Regions from separate parts of the Streptomyces sp. NPDC096132 genome, predicted to be linked through region 3. Evidence: riboswitches for the same ligand, from Rfam matches in the RefSeq annotation. Region 3 holds a riboswitch; each other region holds the start of a gene.
The links. Region 3 has a riboswitch for cobalamin ahead of ACIRF9_RS29245 (ribonucleoside-diphosphate reductase subunit alpha). Riboswitches for the same ligand answer to the same signal wherever they lie in the genome.
Positions count from the first base shown of each region.

Region 1: another riboswitch for cobalamin. It lies ahead of ACIRF9_RS07705 (prenyltransferase/squalene oxidase repeat-containing protein); the one in region 3 lies ahead of ACIRF9_RS29245 (ribonucleoside-diphosphate reductase subunit alpha).
Region 2: another riboswitch for cobalamin. It lies ahead of ACIRF9_RS04740 (cobalamin biosynthesis protein); the one in region 3 lies ahead of ACIRF9_RS29245 (ribonucleoside-diphosphate reductase subunit alpha).

Region 1 is NZ_JBIWGA010000002.1:727,654-732,770, reverse strand. Features, by position in the region: gene ACIRF9_RS07715 (energy-coupling factor transporter transmembrane component T) at 1-607, opposite strand, end outside; gene ACIRF9_RS07710 (SCO2322 family protein) at 600-1,244, opposite strand; gene ACIRF9_RS07705 (prenyltransferase/squalene oxidase repeat-containing protein) at 1,244-2,506, opposite strand; cobalamin riboswitch at 2,630-2,759, opposite strand; gene ACIRF9_RS07700 (phosphotransferase family protein) at 2,940-3,512, shown strand; gene ACIRF9_RS07695 (nuclear transport factor 2 family protein) at 3,509-3,940, opposite strand; gene ACIRF9_RS07690 (MBL fold metallo-hydrolase) at 4,098-5,117, opposite strand, start outside.
Region 2 is NZ_JBIWGA010000002.1:73,263-78,379, forward strand. Features, by position in the region: gene ACIRF9_RS04720 (class II aldolase/adducin family protein) at 1-177, opposite strand, end outside; gene ACIRF9_RS04725 (lysozyme) at 382-1,134, shown strand; gene ACIRF9_RS04730 (anion permease) at 1,278-2,516, shown strand; gene ACIRF9_RS04735 (hypothetical protein) at 2,551-2,772, shown strand; cobalamin riboswitch at 2,902-3,044, shown strand; gene ACIRF9_RS04740 (cobalamin biosynthesis protein) at 3,144-4,085, shown strand; gene ACIRF9_RS04745 (cobyric acid synthase) at 4,082-5,117, shown strand, end outside.
Region 3 is NZ_JBIWGA010000013.1:187,648-192,764, reverse strand. Features, by position in the region: gene mctP (monocarboxylate uptake permease MctP) at 1-671, shown strand, start outside; gene ACIRF9_RS29250 (GNAT family N-acetyltransferase) at 748-1,254, shown strand; cobalamin riboswitch at 1,300-1,442, shown strand; gene ACIRF9_RS29245 (ribonucleoside-diphosphate reductase subunit alpha) at 1,564-3,927, shown strand; gene ACIRF9_RS29240 (ribonucleotide-diphosphate reductase subunit beta) at 3,927-4,940, shown strand; gene ACIRF9_RS29235 (hypothetical protein) at 4,959-5,117, opposite strand, start outside.

The sequences.
Region 1 (5,117 bases), on a different contig from region 3:
GGGCGTTCGCCGCGCCGACACAGACGAGGAGGGTGGCGAGGCGGAGGGCGTCGTAGAGGGAGAAGAGGAGGGCCTCGGCGGTGACCGGGCCGCCTACGCGGATGCCCTGGGCCCAGGTGGGGAGGGGGACCTCGGGGAGGGTGAGGAGGGTGTGGGTGCCGGGGATGGGGGAGCCGAGGGTGACGGTGAAGAGGAGGCGGATGGCTATGACGGCGAGGGCGAGTTTGAGGAAGGCGGAGTAGGAGCGGGTCCAGGGGGCGGCGGTCTGGGCGCGGGGGCGGCAGGTGGCCACGACGTAGGCGGAGGTGGTGAGGAGGAGGGTGAGGAGGAGGGGGTTGGTGGTGCGGGTGGCGGCTGTGCCGAGGGAGAGGGACCAGAGCCACCAGGCGGCGGGGTGGAGGGGGGTGGGGGTGCCTGCTCGTAGCGGCAGCGTGGAGCTGGGTTGCTGTGGGCGGGTGGGTTCGCTTGCCCGCGCTTGCGGGGTGCCGCTGCGCCCACCCGTGCCGCCCCAGCGGCACGACTGCCCGCAGCTACGCGGGTTTCGGCACGACTGCCCGCAGCTACGCGGGCTTCGGCATGGCTGCCCGCAGCCGCGGCGGTCAGTCATTCCTCCGCCGGCGGGCTTGCCAGATCGCTGCTGCTGCCAGGGCGGCCACGACGGCCGCGCCCGCGTACACCCCCACGGACGGGCCCGTGTCCTTGCCTGTCTCCTTCGTTGCCGTCGGCTTCTTCGGTTCGTTCGTGTTGTCCGTGGAGACCTGCTCGCCGCAGCCCGTTCTCGGGTAGTCGGCGATGGCGCAGAGCAGGGCGTTCGTGTCGTAGCGGAGGGGCTTGGCGGTCTGGGCGAGGGCCTGGGCCGTGGTGGCGTCGGGGGAGACCTGGGCGCAGGCCCAGCGGAGGGCCGGCGGGGTTTCGCCGGACGGGGCGTCCTTCCGCGTGCCGAAGTCGATGACCAGGGCGACCCGCTTCGTACCTGACTTCGCGGGCGTCCTCGCGCAGATCGCGCCGAAGGAGGCCGCGCCCCGCGGCTGGGACGCGTCCTGCGAGTCCTCGCTGACCGCGAAGCGGAAGCCCTGGACGTCACCGTCGGAGGGGCGGGCCGTGCCCGGTCCCTCGGTGGCGTACGTCCACTGGTCGCCGGTGCGTTCCCAGAAGGACCAGTAGCGGTAGCCGGTGGCGTGGGCCGGGGCAGGGGCCAGGAGAAGGAACGTCAGCGCCAGGAGCAGGGCGCGGGCGGGGCGCATCACGGCTGCTGCTTCCTGCGGCCGCTGATCAGGAAGCCGATGCCGATGCCGGCGACGAGGAAGACACCGACGGTCCACCAGGTGCCGTAGCCCGTGTCGCCGTCGTCCTTCTTCTCTGCCGTGTCCTTCTGCTCCGCCGTGTCCGTGTTCTCGAGAACCTGCTCGGTCCGCGGCGCGGGCCCGGTCGCGTTGAGTTGTGCGACCAGGTCGGTGCCGCCGAAGTCACGGGGGTCGGTGCCCGTGGCGTGCGCCGCGAAGACGAGCTGGGCGTAGGCGGCGGGGCCGCTCTGCTTCGCCCAGGACGCGGAGTTCCGCTCCAGCCACCGCAGCGGCTTCTCCGCCCGCGCGGCCCCGCCCTGCGCGGCGAGCGCGACCACCGCGTCGGCGGTGTTGCCGTAGTCGGGCTGGTCCTCGGCTCCAGGCAGGACGGACTTCAGATACCCGTCCTCGGTGAGGGCCCCCGCGAGGTAGGAGGCGCCGTTGGCGGCGGCCTGCTGCGGGGTCGGGTAGCCGGCGTCGGCGCAGGTCGCGGCGGCCTGCTTGCCGCCCTTCACCACCAGCCCCTTGCCGAGCGCGCCCACCACGCCCGCCGCCGTGGCGTCCGCGTTGGCGGCGAGCCCGCCCTTCTTGTCCGGCTGGTAGGCGAACGCGCCCGCCCCGTCGCCCTTGCACGGCAGGGCGAGCTTCACCAGGGCGTCGTACGGGGACCGGTCGTCCTTGCGGACCTTGCCGGGCTGCTCTCCCACGGCGGTCAGCGCGCCGACGACGACGGACGTCGAGTTGGTGTCGCTGGCCCCGCCGGGGGAGTAGCCCCAGCCGCCGTCCTCGTTCTGCACGGACTTCAGCCAGGCGACGGCCTTGTCGGTCACGGCGTCGTACCCGCCGAGGGCGGCCAGGGCCTGGACGGCGGCGGCCGTGCTGTTGGTGTCGGTCAGGAGCTTGGCGTCGCAGGACTTGGCGGCGTCGGCGCGGAACGGTGCGAACGCGCCGTCGGCGCACTGCTGCCCCGCCAGCCACTCCACCGCCTTGTCGGCCGGGGTCACGCCCACCGTGTCCTGCGCCAGCAGCGCGAGCGACTGGCGCCACACGCCGTCGTACGTGGGGTCGGCGGTGCCGTACAGGCCGTCGGGTAGCGCGACCGGCGCGGAGGGCGAGGGGGTGGCGGCGACGGAGGGGACGGCGGCACCCAGGACGACGGCGGTGCCGGCGGCCACGACGGTGGTGGTGGCGGCCAGGGCCGTGGCGCTGCGGCGGAACTTCATGATCGGCGGGTGCCTCTCCCGGTCGGGAGATCCGGGGAGCCGGGCAGCACGGGACGCCCCGGCGGCTCGGCTCCGTAGACCTCGACGGTGCCGTGCGACGGCGGGTTGCCGTGCACGTGAGCCGGTCAACGTCCCGTACGGGGCAGTCCGGCTCGCCACCGGCGTGGTGGCTCACGGTTGCGGGGTCAGCGCCGGAATTGCACCGGCTTCCCCCTGTACGGGTGTGATGACGACCCGGTCACTCTACCCGCAGGTAGCCAAGCGCCTGAGGGGTGGCTGTGAGGGTGACTCCGGGGCCGGTCGGGGCCCGCTATGTTCTGGCCATGACCATCAGGGGGAAGGTGCCCGGCCCGGGCCGACTGCTCGGCTCCGGCCGTACGGCCGACGTGTACGAGATCGACGAGGGGTGGGTGCTGCGCCGCGACCGGGAGGGGTGGTTCGACGCCGCGGCGGAGGCGGCGGTGATCGCGCACGTACGGCGGCACGGCTACCCCGCGCCCGCGGTCCGTCCCGCCGGCTCGCGCACCGACCTGGTGATGGAACGTCTGGACGGGCCGACCATGCTCCAGGCGTTCGGGCCGGCACGCTCGGCCCGCAGGAGGCAGGCGCCGTCCTCGCCCGGCTGCTGCGTGAGCTGCACGCCGTCCCCGGGCGTCTCCCGGACGCGCCCGGCCTGCGCGTCCTGCACCTCGACCTCCACCCCGACAACGTCATCCTCACCGCCGACGGCCCCCGGGTCATCGACTGGGGCACCGCTGAGGACGGCGAGCCGGGCCTGGACTGGGGCATGTCCTCGGTGATCCTCGCCCAGGTCGCCGTCTCCGCCGACCCGGTCGCCGCACCGGCCCACGCGATCCTGGCCTCCCTGCTCGCGGACCCGTCCCGGCTCACCGAGGAGGGCCTCGCGGAGGCGCTGCGGCGGCGCGCGGCCAACCCGACGATGAGCCGGGAGGAGGTCGGACTCCTCGGCGCGGCCGGGGAGTTGATCCGGTCGTTCGCGAGCTAGAGCCGGGGCGTCGGGCCGTCGCAGGGCAGGCGCAGGGTGCGGGCCGCGAGCAGCCAGGAGCCGTCGGGGCCGCGGCGGAGGGTGTCCTCGTAGTGGCCGATCCCGACCGGGGCGGCCGTGACCGGTGCCGGGTCCACCCGGTACGTCGTGAAGTACGAGGTCGCCCTCGCCGTGTCCGGGGACGTCACCTCGACGCGGACGTCGGCCATCAGCCGGCGGGCGTGGCGGTCGGCGGGGTGGGAACCGAAGTGGGCGCGCAGGGCGGCGCGGCCCTTGACCAGGCGGTCGCCCTCGGGCCAGGCCCATGTGCCGTCCTCGGTGAACAGTTCGGCCACGGAGCCGGGTTCGCCGAGGTCGAGACGGCGGACGAGGTCGAGGAGCAGGCGCTGGCAGGCGCGTTCGGCGAGGAGCTGCGCGATCGGGTCCATGGGTGGTGCCCCCAGGGGGAATCCGGGAGGGGTGTGGGGAGCACCGTAGAGCCGGGTCGTGAACGGCGTGGTTCCCTTCCGTGAACGGCACCGCTCACAGCGGACCTTCACGTAACGCTCCGTGAGACCCCCTCCACCTCACCGCGCCTCGCGCCCGTCACACCGCCACGTACCTCACCGGATCGCTTCCCGTCACCGCCTCCGCCCGCCCCAGCTTCACCAGTCGCCGCAGATGGGCCTCCGCCTCCGAGACGGCGATGTTCCGCGACCCGTAGGGGATCTGGTCCCAGGGGCGGTTCCACTCCATGCGTTCGGCGAGCTGCCAGGCGGTGAGCGGGGTGGCGAGCAGGGCGTGGAGGTCGGTGAGACGGGTCTCGTGGTGGGTGAGCAGCTCCTGTACGCGGGACGGGGCGTCGGTGAAGGCGTACTGGTGGGCCGGGAGGATCTCGGCGGGGGCGAGGCGGCCGACGCGTTCGAGGGAGTCGAGGTAGTCGCCGAGGGGGTCGGTGACGGTGGTGTCGTCGGGGTCCTCGTAGAGGCCGATGTGGGGGGTGATCTCGGGCAGGAGGTGGTCGCCGGAGAACAGCCGTCCGTGCCCGGGGAGCCGGGCCGGGTGGTCCTCCTCCAGGTGGAGGCAGACATGGCCGGGGGTGTGGCCCGGCGTCCAGATCGCGCGCAGCCGGCGGCCGGGCAGGTCGAGGAGTTCGCCGGGGGTGATCTCGCGGTCGGGGAGGGCGGGGGAGAGCCCGGGGAAGGTGCGGCGCCGGGCCGTGCGCAGGGGTGCGATGTGCTCGTCGGGGGCGCCGGCGGCGGCCAGCTTGTCCGCCATGTACGTGTACCAGCGCTCGGCTCGGGTCTCCCGGGTCCGCCGCACGATCGACGCGTCCGCCGCGTGCATCGCGATCCACGCCCCGGAGGCCTCCCGCACCTTGCCGCAGAGGCCGTGGTGGTCGGGGTGGTGGTGGGTGACGACCACCCCGTGCACCTCCGACACCGCCGTACCGCACGCCGTGAGACCCGCGGCGAGGGAGTCCAGGGACGTCGGATCGTCCCACCCGGTGTCGATCAGCACGGGCCCCCGGTCGGTGTCGACGACGTACACGAGAGTGAACCCGAGCGGGTTGTCCGGGATGGGGACCCGCAGGGACCGCACACCCCCGCCATGATCGAACGTCCT
Region 2 (5,117 bases), on a different contig from region 3:
TACGGAGACATTGCCGGAGGTGCCCACGACCAGGCCGTCGGTGACCGTGCGGCGGGCGGTCGCCACGAGCGCCTCCCAGGCCCGCGCCTCCTCCGGCAGCGGGTGCGGCTCGGCCGCACCCGGTGTGCCGTCCCGGGATTCCCGGGTCCCCCGTCCGTCGCGTCGCTGCTCACCCATACCCCGATCCTGCCAGGGGGTCGGCGGATCGGCCGGTGGGGCGGGCACTGTAGGCCGGAAGCCGGTCCTCCGAAAGACCGCATATCGGCATACATCACCCTCTTGCGGTGATTGGCCGGAGATCGACCGGCATTCACCGGTCCCGGCGGACCTTCCCCTAGCCTCTGGGTGGTTTTCGTGCACGCCGCCGTTCCGGGGGGAATCATGGCCCGCGCCCACACACCACCGTCCCGTCGCCGCATCGGCGCCCTGGCCGCCTGTGCCGCGGCCCTCACCGCGACCGGCACCGCGCTCGCCGGGTTACCGGCCTCGGCGGCCGAGATGCCGAGGGGACACGACGTCGCGTCCCACCAGAAGACCGTCGACTGGGAGAAGGCGCAGGCCGCCGGCGCCGGGTTCGTCTACGTCAAGGCGACCGAGTCCACCGCGTACCGCAATCCCTATTTCGCCCAGCAGTACGGCGGGGCCGGGGACGCCGGGCTGCTGCGCGGCGCGTACCACTTCGCCCTGCCGGACAAGGGCTCGGGCAAGGCCCAGGCGGAGTTCTTCGTACGCAACGGCGGCGACTGGAGCGACGACGGCCGGACGCTGCCGCCCGCCCTGGACATCGAATACAACCCGTACGACAAACGGGACCGGTGCTACGGCCTGAGCAAGGTGGCGATGGTCGCCTGGATCCGGGCCTTCAGCGACGAGGTGCTCCGGCTGACCGGCCGCCGTCCGGTGATCTACACGACCACGCACTGGTGGACCCTGTGCACCGGCGGCAGCCCCGACTTCGCGCCCGATCACGCACTGTGGATCGCCCGTTACGGCTCGGCCGACGCGGGGAAACTGCCCGCCGGATGGTCGTCGTGGACCTTCTGGCAGTACGCCGATCGGGGCGCCCTTCCGGGTGACCAGAATCTCTTCAACGGCTCGGCGGACCAGTTGGCGAGGTTCAGCAAGGGCGCCTAGCCAAGGGGCGCTTGGGCCGCCGTATCGAACAGAGTGGCGGCGCTCACATTTGGACACCTTGATGCCCGACTCAGTTCACCTTCCGTTCACCCAGGTTACCTACCTTCAACGAGCCAATGACGCTCGAACGATTGCCTGGGTAAATGGAAAACTTCTCGCTGATCCTCGCGATTGTGGTGGTAACCGCACTTGCGTTCGATTTCACGAACGGTTTTCACGACACCGCCAACGCGATGGCCACGACCATCTCGACCGGTGCACTCAAGCCCAAGGTCGCGGTGGCCATGTCCGCCGTGCTCAACCTTGTGGGCGCATTCCTCTCGGTGGAGGTCGCCAACACGATCTCCAAGGGTCTCGTCGACGAGACCGGCATCCGTCCCGAGGTCATCTTCGCCGCCCTGGTCGGCGCGATCCTCTGGAACCTGCTGACCTGGCTGGTGGGCCTGCCCTCCAGTTCCTCCCACGCCCTCATGGGCGGCCTGATCGGCGCCACCATCGCCTCCGCGGGCATGGGCGCGGTCCACGGTGACGTCCTGGTCACCAAGGTCCTGATCCCGGCGATCGCGGCCCCGCTGGTCGCGGGCATCGCCGCGATGCTGGCGACGCGCCTGTCCTACACCCTCGGCAAGAAGGCCGACGGCAAGGCCGCGGCGAAGGGCTACCGCGCGGGCCAGATCGCCTCGGCCGGCCTGGTCTCCCTGGCACACGGCACGAACGACGCGCAGAAGACGATGGGCATCATCACCCTCGCCCTGGTCGCCGGCGGTGCCGTCGCCCCCGACTCCGACCCGCCCACCTGGGTCATCCTCTCCGCCGGCCTGGCCATCGCGCTCGGCACCTACCTCGGCGGCTGGCGCATCATCCGCACCATGGGCAAGGGCCTGACCGACCTCCAGCCGCAGCAGGGCTTCGCCGCCCAGACCAGCGCGGCGACGGTCATCCTGGCCTCCTCCCACCTCGGCTTCTCCCTCTCCACCACGCACTCCGTCTCCGGTTCGGTGATGGGCGCGGGGCTGGGCCGCAAGGGCGGCGTGGTCCGCTGGTCCACGGCGACCCGGATGTTCGTGGCCTGGGGTCTGACCCTCCCGGCGGCCGCCCTGGTGGGCGCGCTGGCCGAGTCGGTCACCAACCTGGGCGACTGGGGCACGGCGGTCGTCGCGGTCTTCCTCGTCGCCTCCAGCGCGGCAATCTGGAAGATCTCCCGCCGCGAGGTCGTGGACGCGTCGAACGTCAACGAGACCGAGGAGCCTCCGGGTGTGATCACCACGGCGATCGCGGCCGTCACCCCGCCTCCGGCGGGCACGGTCACCGACGACCTGTCGGCCACCATCCCGTCCCCGGCCGCAGCCGCCACCGCCGAGCCCACGGCCCCCGCCGCCTGAGCCCGCCCACCCGGTACGAAGGAAGAGAAACAGCATGAAGATCGACTGGGCGGCCCTGGGCTCCGTCTTCGGCGTCAGCCTCGTGGTCACGGTGGCCCTCGTGGCCCTCTTCACCCTCGGCGTCATGGGCCTGTCCCGCCAGGAGCGGGCGGCCGCGGAGGGCGGCTCCGCCACCCTCGCGGCCACGGGCGCGTACGCGTGCTTCGCGGCCTGCGCGGCCGCGGTGGCGTACGGGATCTCACTGATCGTCGCCTGACCCAGCTGCTCGAACACCCTGGGGGTGCGGGACGGATCGCCGTTCCGCACCCCTTCTCCGTGCCCTCGCGCACCACCCCCGTGTGGGGTTCTGCACACTCTCCCCCTGCAGGTCAACGGCAAGTTGACGGCTCTTCCGGGGGCGTGGTGGACTGCCGGAGCCATGTACGGCGGCAGAAGAGGAAGCCGGTGTGAATCCGGCGCGGTCCCGCCACTGTCACCGGGGTAGGTAGCCCCGGGAGCCAGGAACTCTCACCGCCGGTCTCGTCGAACCAGGGCGTGGACACCCTGAGTGAGGACATATCGCCATGCTCGCTCGGCCGTTGAGGTACAGCACCGGTTCGCTGCCCGATCCCGCGGCCGGCTGAGCCGATGCGTGCCGATCGCGTCTTCGCGTACGGCGCCGCCCTCGGCCTCCTCGGTGACGCGCTCCTCGGTGATCCTCGCCGGGGGCATCCGGTCGCCGTGTTCGGGCGGGCCGCCGGTGCCGTGGAGCGGGTGCTGTGGCGGGACCACCGGGGGTGGGGCGCGCTGCACACCGCCCTGTGTGCCGGTGGCGCGGTGGCCCTGGGGGCCGTCGCCGAGAAGGCCGTACGCCGCTCCCCCGCCGTCTCCGTCTCTCTCACCGCCGCCGCCACCTGGGCCGTGGTCGGCGGGACCTCGCTGGCCCGCGAGGCCCGAACCATCGGGCGGGCCCTCGAAGCGGGGAACGTCGAGGGCGCGCGGGCCCGGTTGCCGCATCTGTGCGGGCGGGATCCGCAGGCGCTCGACGCCGACGGGATCGCGCGGGCGGTCGTGGAGTCCGTCGCCGAGAACACCTCCGACGCCGTCGTGGGGGCGCTGGTGTGGGGTGCCGTGGGCGGGGTGCCGGGGCTGCTCGGGTTCCGGGCCGTCAACACGCTGGACGCCATGGTGGGGCACAAGTCCGCCCGCCATCGGCGGTTCGGGTGGGCCTCCGCCCGGCTCGACGACCTCGCCGGGTGGCCGGGGGCGCGGCTGACCGCCGTACTCGCCACCGCGGCCGGGGACGATCCCCGGGGTGCCGTACGGGCCTGGCGGGCGGACGCGCGCAGGCATCCCAGCCCCAACGCCGGTCCCGTCGAGGCCTCGTTCGCGGGGGCCCTCGGGGTGCGGCTGGGCGGGACGCTGTCGTACGGCGGCCGGGTCGAGCACCGGCCCGTGCTCAACGGGGAAGGACGCGCGGTCGCCACGGGCGACATCGAGCGGGCCGTACGGCTCTCCCGGCGCGTCGGTCTGCTCGCGCTCGGCGTGGCTGTCGCCGGGCGCCTCATCGCAAGGGGGAACAGGTCATGAGCGGGGGTCTCCTCGTCGCCGGCACCACCTCCGACGCCGGCAAGAGTGTCGTCACCGCCGGGATCTGCCGGTGGCTGGTGCGGCAGGGGGTGAAGGTCGCGCCCTTCAAGGCGCAGAACATGTCCCTCAATTCGTTCGTGACGAAGGAAGGGGCCGAGATCGGGCGGGCCCAGGCGATGCAGGCGCAGGCCTGTCGCGTCGAGCCGACGGCTCTCATGAATCCGGTGCTGCTCAAGCCCGGCGGTGAGCAGAGCAGTCAGGTCGTGCTGCTCGGGAAGCCGGTCGGGGAGCTGAGTGCCCGTGGGTATCACGGGGGGCGGCAGCAGCGGCTTCTCGGGACCGTTCTCGACTGTCTCGCCGAGTTGCGGGGCACGTATGACGCGGTGATCTGTGAGGGGGCCGGTTCGCCCGCCGAGATCAATCTCCGGCGGACCGACATCGTCAACATGGGGATCGCCCGGAACGCCGGGCTCCCCGTGCTCGTCGTCGGCGACATCGACCGCGGGGGCGTGTTCGCCTCGTTCTTCGGGACCGTCGCGCTCCTCTCCCCCGAGGACCAGGCACTCGTCGCCGGGTTCCTCGTCAACAAGTTCCGGGGGGACGTATCGCTCCTCGAACCGGGGCTCGACATGCTGCACGGGCTCACCGGACGGCGGACCTACGGTGTCCTGCCGTTCCGGCACGGGCTGGGGATCGACGAGGAGGACGGGCTGAGGGTCTCCCTGCGCGGGACCGTGCGGGAGTCGAACGTCTCCCCGCCCGTGGGCGACGACGTGCTGCGGGTGGCCGTGTGCGCGATCCCACTGATGTCCAACTTCACGGACGTGGACGCCCTCGCCGCCGAACCCGGTGTCGTCGTGCGGTTCGTGGACCGCCCCGAGGAGCTCGCCGACGCCGACCTCGTCGTGATCCCGGGGACCCGGGGGACCGTACGGGCGCTGGAGTGGCTGCGGGAGCGCGGGCTGGCGGACGCCCTGAGGCAGCGGGCCGCCGAGGGGCGGCCGGTCCTCGGCATCTGCGGCGGCTTCCAGA
Region 3 (5,117 bases):
CCAACGGGCAGCTGGCGATCCCGCAGCTGTTCGAGGACATGTTCCCGGCGTGGTTCGCGGGTGTGGCGTTCGCGGCGATCGGCATCGGCGCGCTCGTCCCGGCGGCCATCATGTCGATCGCGGCCGCGAACCTCTTCACCCGCAACATCTACAAGGACTTCATCAAGCCGGACGCCACTCCGGAGCAGGAGACACGGGTCTCCAAGCTGGTGTCCCTCCTGGTGAAGGTGGGCGCCCTGGTCTTCGTCCTCACCATGGACAAGACGGTCGCCATCAACTTCCAGCTCCTGGGCGGCATCTGGATCCTGCAGACCTTCCCGGCCCTGGTCGGCGGCCTCTTCACCCGCTGGTTCCACCGCTGGGCCCTGCTCGCCGGCTGGGCGGTCGGCATGATCTACGGCACGGTCGCCGCGTACGGCGTCGCCTCCCCGACCCAGAAGCACTTCGGCGGCTCGGCGAAGGAGATCCCGGGCATCGGCGAGATCGGCTACATCGGCCTCACGGCCTTCGTCCTGAACGTGGCGGTGACGGTGGTCCTGACCTTCGCCCTGAAGGCCCTGAAGGCCCCCGAGGGCATCGACGAGACCAGGCCGGAGGACTACACGGCGGACGCGGGGGACCCGGGAGTGCAGGTGGAACTGCCGCCGGCCACCGCGGGTTCGGCCCACTAGAGGTCTCCGGGCTGTCGGCGGGCCGTCGGGGAAAACCGGCGGCCCGCCGTCGTGTCTCTGGGGCACACTGCGCGGCATGGACATCAGGATCAGGGAAGCGGTACCGACCGAGTACGAGGCACTCGGTGAGATCACCGCCCAGGCATATCTCCAGGACGGCCTTCTCGACTACGGCGAGGGGGACGAGTATCTGCCGGTGCTGAAGGATGTGGCCGCTCGTGCGGCCGCCGCCGCGGTGCTGGTCGCCGTGGAGGGGGAACGGCTGCTGGGCGGGGTCACGTTCGTCGCCGGCCCCGGCCCGGTCGCCGACATCGCGCGCACCGGCGAGGCCGAGATCCGCGCGCTCGCGGTCGCGCACGCGGCGCGTGGCCGGGGGGCCGGAGAATCCCTCGTACGGGCCTGCGTCGACCGCGCGCGGGCCACGGAGGGCTGCACGGCCCTCGTCCTGTCGAGCCAGCGCAGCATGCACACCGCGCACCGGATCTACGAACGTCTCGGCTTCGTTCGCACGCCCGAGCGGGACTGGAATCCCGTGCCGCACCTGGACGACCTCACTCTCCTCACCTACAAGTTGACCCTCTGAAACCACCCCGACACAACATCTGGGGGTGGCGTGACAGGCGAGCACAAGATGTATGCTCATGCTCGCTGTCGCCACAGGGGAATCCGGTGCGAATCCGGAACTGTCCCGCAACGGTGTACTTGTGTGCGTACTACCCATGTCCGCACGCCTGTTCAGTCCGAGGACCTGCCGGCAGCGCACCCGGCCGTCCGGCTCGGGTGCCTTGACGTCCGGGCCTCGTGGAGTGGGCCGGTGGACGCGACGCCGTGCGCGCTCGTGTGCTGCCCCCTGCCCTCCGCCAGGCCCCTGCCGAGCGAGGGAGAGCCCCACGTGACCATCGCGCCAGCCGATCCGGCCTCAGCCACCCAGCTGGACACCGACGGTCCCGGTGCCGCACTGCTGCGGACCCTGACCGAGCTGACCGCCGACCTCCCCGACGCCGACCCCGGCCGGGTCGCCGCCGCCGCGCTGCGCGGCCGGTCCGCGCGGGCGGACGAGCGGGAGCTGCGCGAGCTGGCCACGGAGGCGGCCGCCGGCCTGATCTCCGAGGACCCCGCCTACTCGAAGCTGGCCGCCCGGCTGCTCACGATCTCCATCGCCGCCGAGGCCGCCTCCCAGGGCGTGACCTCGTTCACCGAGTCCGTGGCCGTCGGCCACCGCGAGGGGCTCGTCGCCGACCGCACCGCCGACTTCGTACGGCTGCACGCGGCCCGCCTGAACGCACTGATCGACCCGGCCGCCGACGACCGCTTCGGCTACTTCGGGCTCCGCACCCTCCACAGCCGCTACCTCCTGCGCCATCCCCACACGCGCAAGGTCGTCGAGACGCCCCAGCACTTCCTGCTGCGGGTGGCGAGCGGCCTCGCCGAGGACGACACCGCCCGCTCCGTCGACGAAGTCGCCGCGCTCCACGGACTCATGAGCCGGCTCGACTACCTGCCGTCCTCCCCCACGCTCTTCAACTCCGGCACCCGGCACCCCCAGATGTCGTCCTGCTACCTCCTCGACTCCCCGCTGGACGAGCTGGACTCCCTCTACGACCGCTACCACCAGGTGGCCCGGCTGTCGAAGCACGCCGGCGGCATCGGGCTGTCGTACAGCAGGATCCGCTCCCGCGGGTCCCTCATCCGCGGCACCAACGGGCACTCCAACGGCATCGTCCCGTTCCTGAAGACCCTGGACGCCTCCGTCGCCGCCGTGAACCAGGGCGGCCGGCGCAAGGGCGCGGCCGCGGTCTACCTGGAGACCTGGCACTCCGACATCGAGGAGTTCCTGGAGCTGCGCGACAACACGGGTGAGGACGCCCGCCGTACGCACAACCTGAACCTCGCGCACTGGATCCCGGACGAGTTCATGCGCCGGGTGAACGAGGACGGCACCTGGTCGCTGTTCTCCCCCTCGGACGTGCCGGAACTGGTCGACCTGTGGGGTGCGGAGTTCGATGCCGCGTACCGGAAGGCGGAGGCGGCCGGGCTCGCCAAGAAGACCATCCCGGCCCGTGATCTGTACGGCCGCATGATGCGGACCCTCGCGCAGACCGGCAACGGCTGGATGACCTTCAAGGACGCGGCCAACCGCACCGCCAACCAGACGGCCGAGCCGGGCCAGGTGATCCACTCCTCGAACCTCTGCACGGAGATCCTGGAGGTCACCAACGACGGCGAGACGGCGGTCTGCAACCTGGGTTCGGTGAACCTGGGCGCCTTCGTGGTCGACGGGGACATCGACTGGGAGCGGCTGGACACCACCGTCCGCACGGCCGTCACCTTCCTCGACCGGGTCGTCGACATCAACTTCTATCCGACCGAGCAGGCGGGCCGGTCGAACGCCAAGTGGCGTCCGGTGGGCCTGGGCGCGATGGGGCTGCAGGACGTCTTCTTCAAGCTGCGGCTGCCCTTCGACTCCGCCGAGGCGAAGCAACTCTCCACCCGGATCGCCGAGCGGATCATGCTCGCCGCGTACGAGGCGTCCGCCGACCTGGCCGAGCGCAACGGCCCGCTGCCGGCCTGGGACAAGACCCGTACCGCCCGCGGTGTGCTGCACCCGGACCACTACGGCGTCGCGTTCACCTGGCCGGAGCGCTGGGCGGCGCTGCGCGAGCGGATCGCGACGACCGGCCTGCGCAACTCGCTGCTCCTCGCCATCGCGCCGACGGCCACCATCGCCTCGATCGCCGGTGTGTACGAGTGCATCGAGCCGCAGGTGTCCAACCTCTTCAAGCGCGAGACGCTGTCCGGCGAGTTCCTCCAGGTCAACTCGTACCTGGTGCAGGACCTCAAGGAGCTCGGCGTCTGGGACGCCCGCACGCGTGAGGCGCTGCGGGACTCCAATGGCTCGGTGCAGGACTTCGCGTGGATCCCGGCCGATGTCCGCGCCCTGTACCGCACGGCGTGGGAGATCCCGCAGCGCGGCCTGATCGACATGGCCGCGGCCCGCACCCCGTATCTGGACCAGGCCCAGTCCCTGAACCTGTTCCTGGAGACGCCGACCATCGGCAAGCTCTCCTCGATGTACGCGTACGCCTGGAAGTCGGGCCTGAAGACGACGTACTACCTGCGCTCGCGCCCGGCGACCCGGATCGCCCGCGCCGCCCAGGCGCAGACCCCAGCCGCCATCCCCGTCCAGCAGGCCGCCGACCCCGACGCCGTCGCCTGCTCCCTTGAGAACCCCGAGTCCTGCGAGGCCTGCCAGTAATGACCACCGAAGCCAAGAACCTGCTCGACCCGGGCTTCGAGCTGACTCTCCGTCCGATGCGCTACCCGGACTTCTACGAGCGCTACCGGGACGCCATCAAGAACACCTGGACCGTGGAGGAGGTCGACCTCCACTCGGACGTCGCCGACCTCGCGAAGCTGTCCCCGATGGAACAGCACCTGATCGGCCGGCTGGTCGCCTTCTTCGCAACGGGCGACTCGATCGTGGCGAACAACCTGGTGCTGACGCTGTACAAGCACATCAACTCCCCCGAGGCGCGCCTGTATCTCAGCAGGCAGCTCTTCGAGGAGGCCGTCCACGTCCAGTTCTATCTGACCCTGCTGGACACCTACCTCCCCGACCCGGACGACCGCGCCGCCGCGTTCGACGCCGTGGAGAACATCCCCTCGATCCGCGAGAAGGCCGAGTTCTGCTTCAAGTGGATCAACGAGGTCGAGAAGCTGGACCGCCTGGAGTCCCAGGCCGACCGCCGCCGCTTCCTGCTCAACCTGATCTGCTTCGCTGCCTGCATCGAGGGCCTGTTCTTCTACGGCGCCTTCGCGTACGTCTACTGGTTCCGCAGCCGGGGTCTGCTGCACGGCCTCGCCACCGGCACCAACTGGGTGTTCCGGGACGAGACCATGCACATGAGCTTCGCGTTCGACGTGGTCGACACCGTCCGCAAGGAGGAGCCGGAGCTCTTCGACGAGCAGCTCCAGCAGCAGGTCACGGACATGCTCCGGGAGGCCGTCGAGGCCGAGCTGCAGTTCGCCCGTGACCTGTGCGGCGACGGCCTGCCGGGCATGAACACCGAATCGATGCGGCAGTACCTGGAGTGCGTCGCCGACCAGCGCCTCACCCGCCTGGGCTTCGCCCCGGTGTACGGCTCGGAGAACCCGTTCTCCTTCATGGAGCTGCAGGGCGTCCAGGAGCTGACCAACTTCTTCGAGCGCCGTCCGTCGGCGTACCAGGTCGCGGTGGAGGGCACCGTCGACCTGGACGAGGACTTCTGAACGCTCGAGCCCCTCAGGTCACTTCAGGGTGACCGCGTCCCCGGCCGACACGATCCGAGCGGTCGTCGTCGTGCCGGGGAAGTACCAGCGCCAGCTGCCCGCCGCCGTGACGGTCACCTTGGTGCTGAGCTTCCCGGCGGCGCCCGTCTTCACCGTCCTGACGGTGCTGTAGTGGGC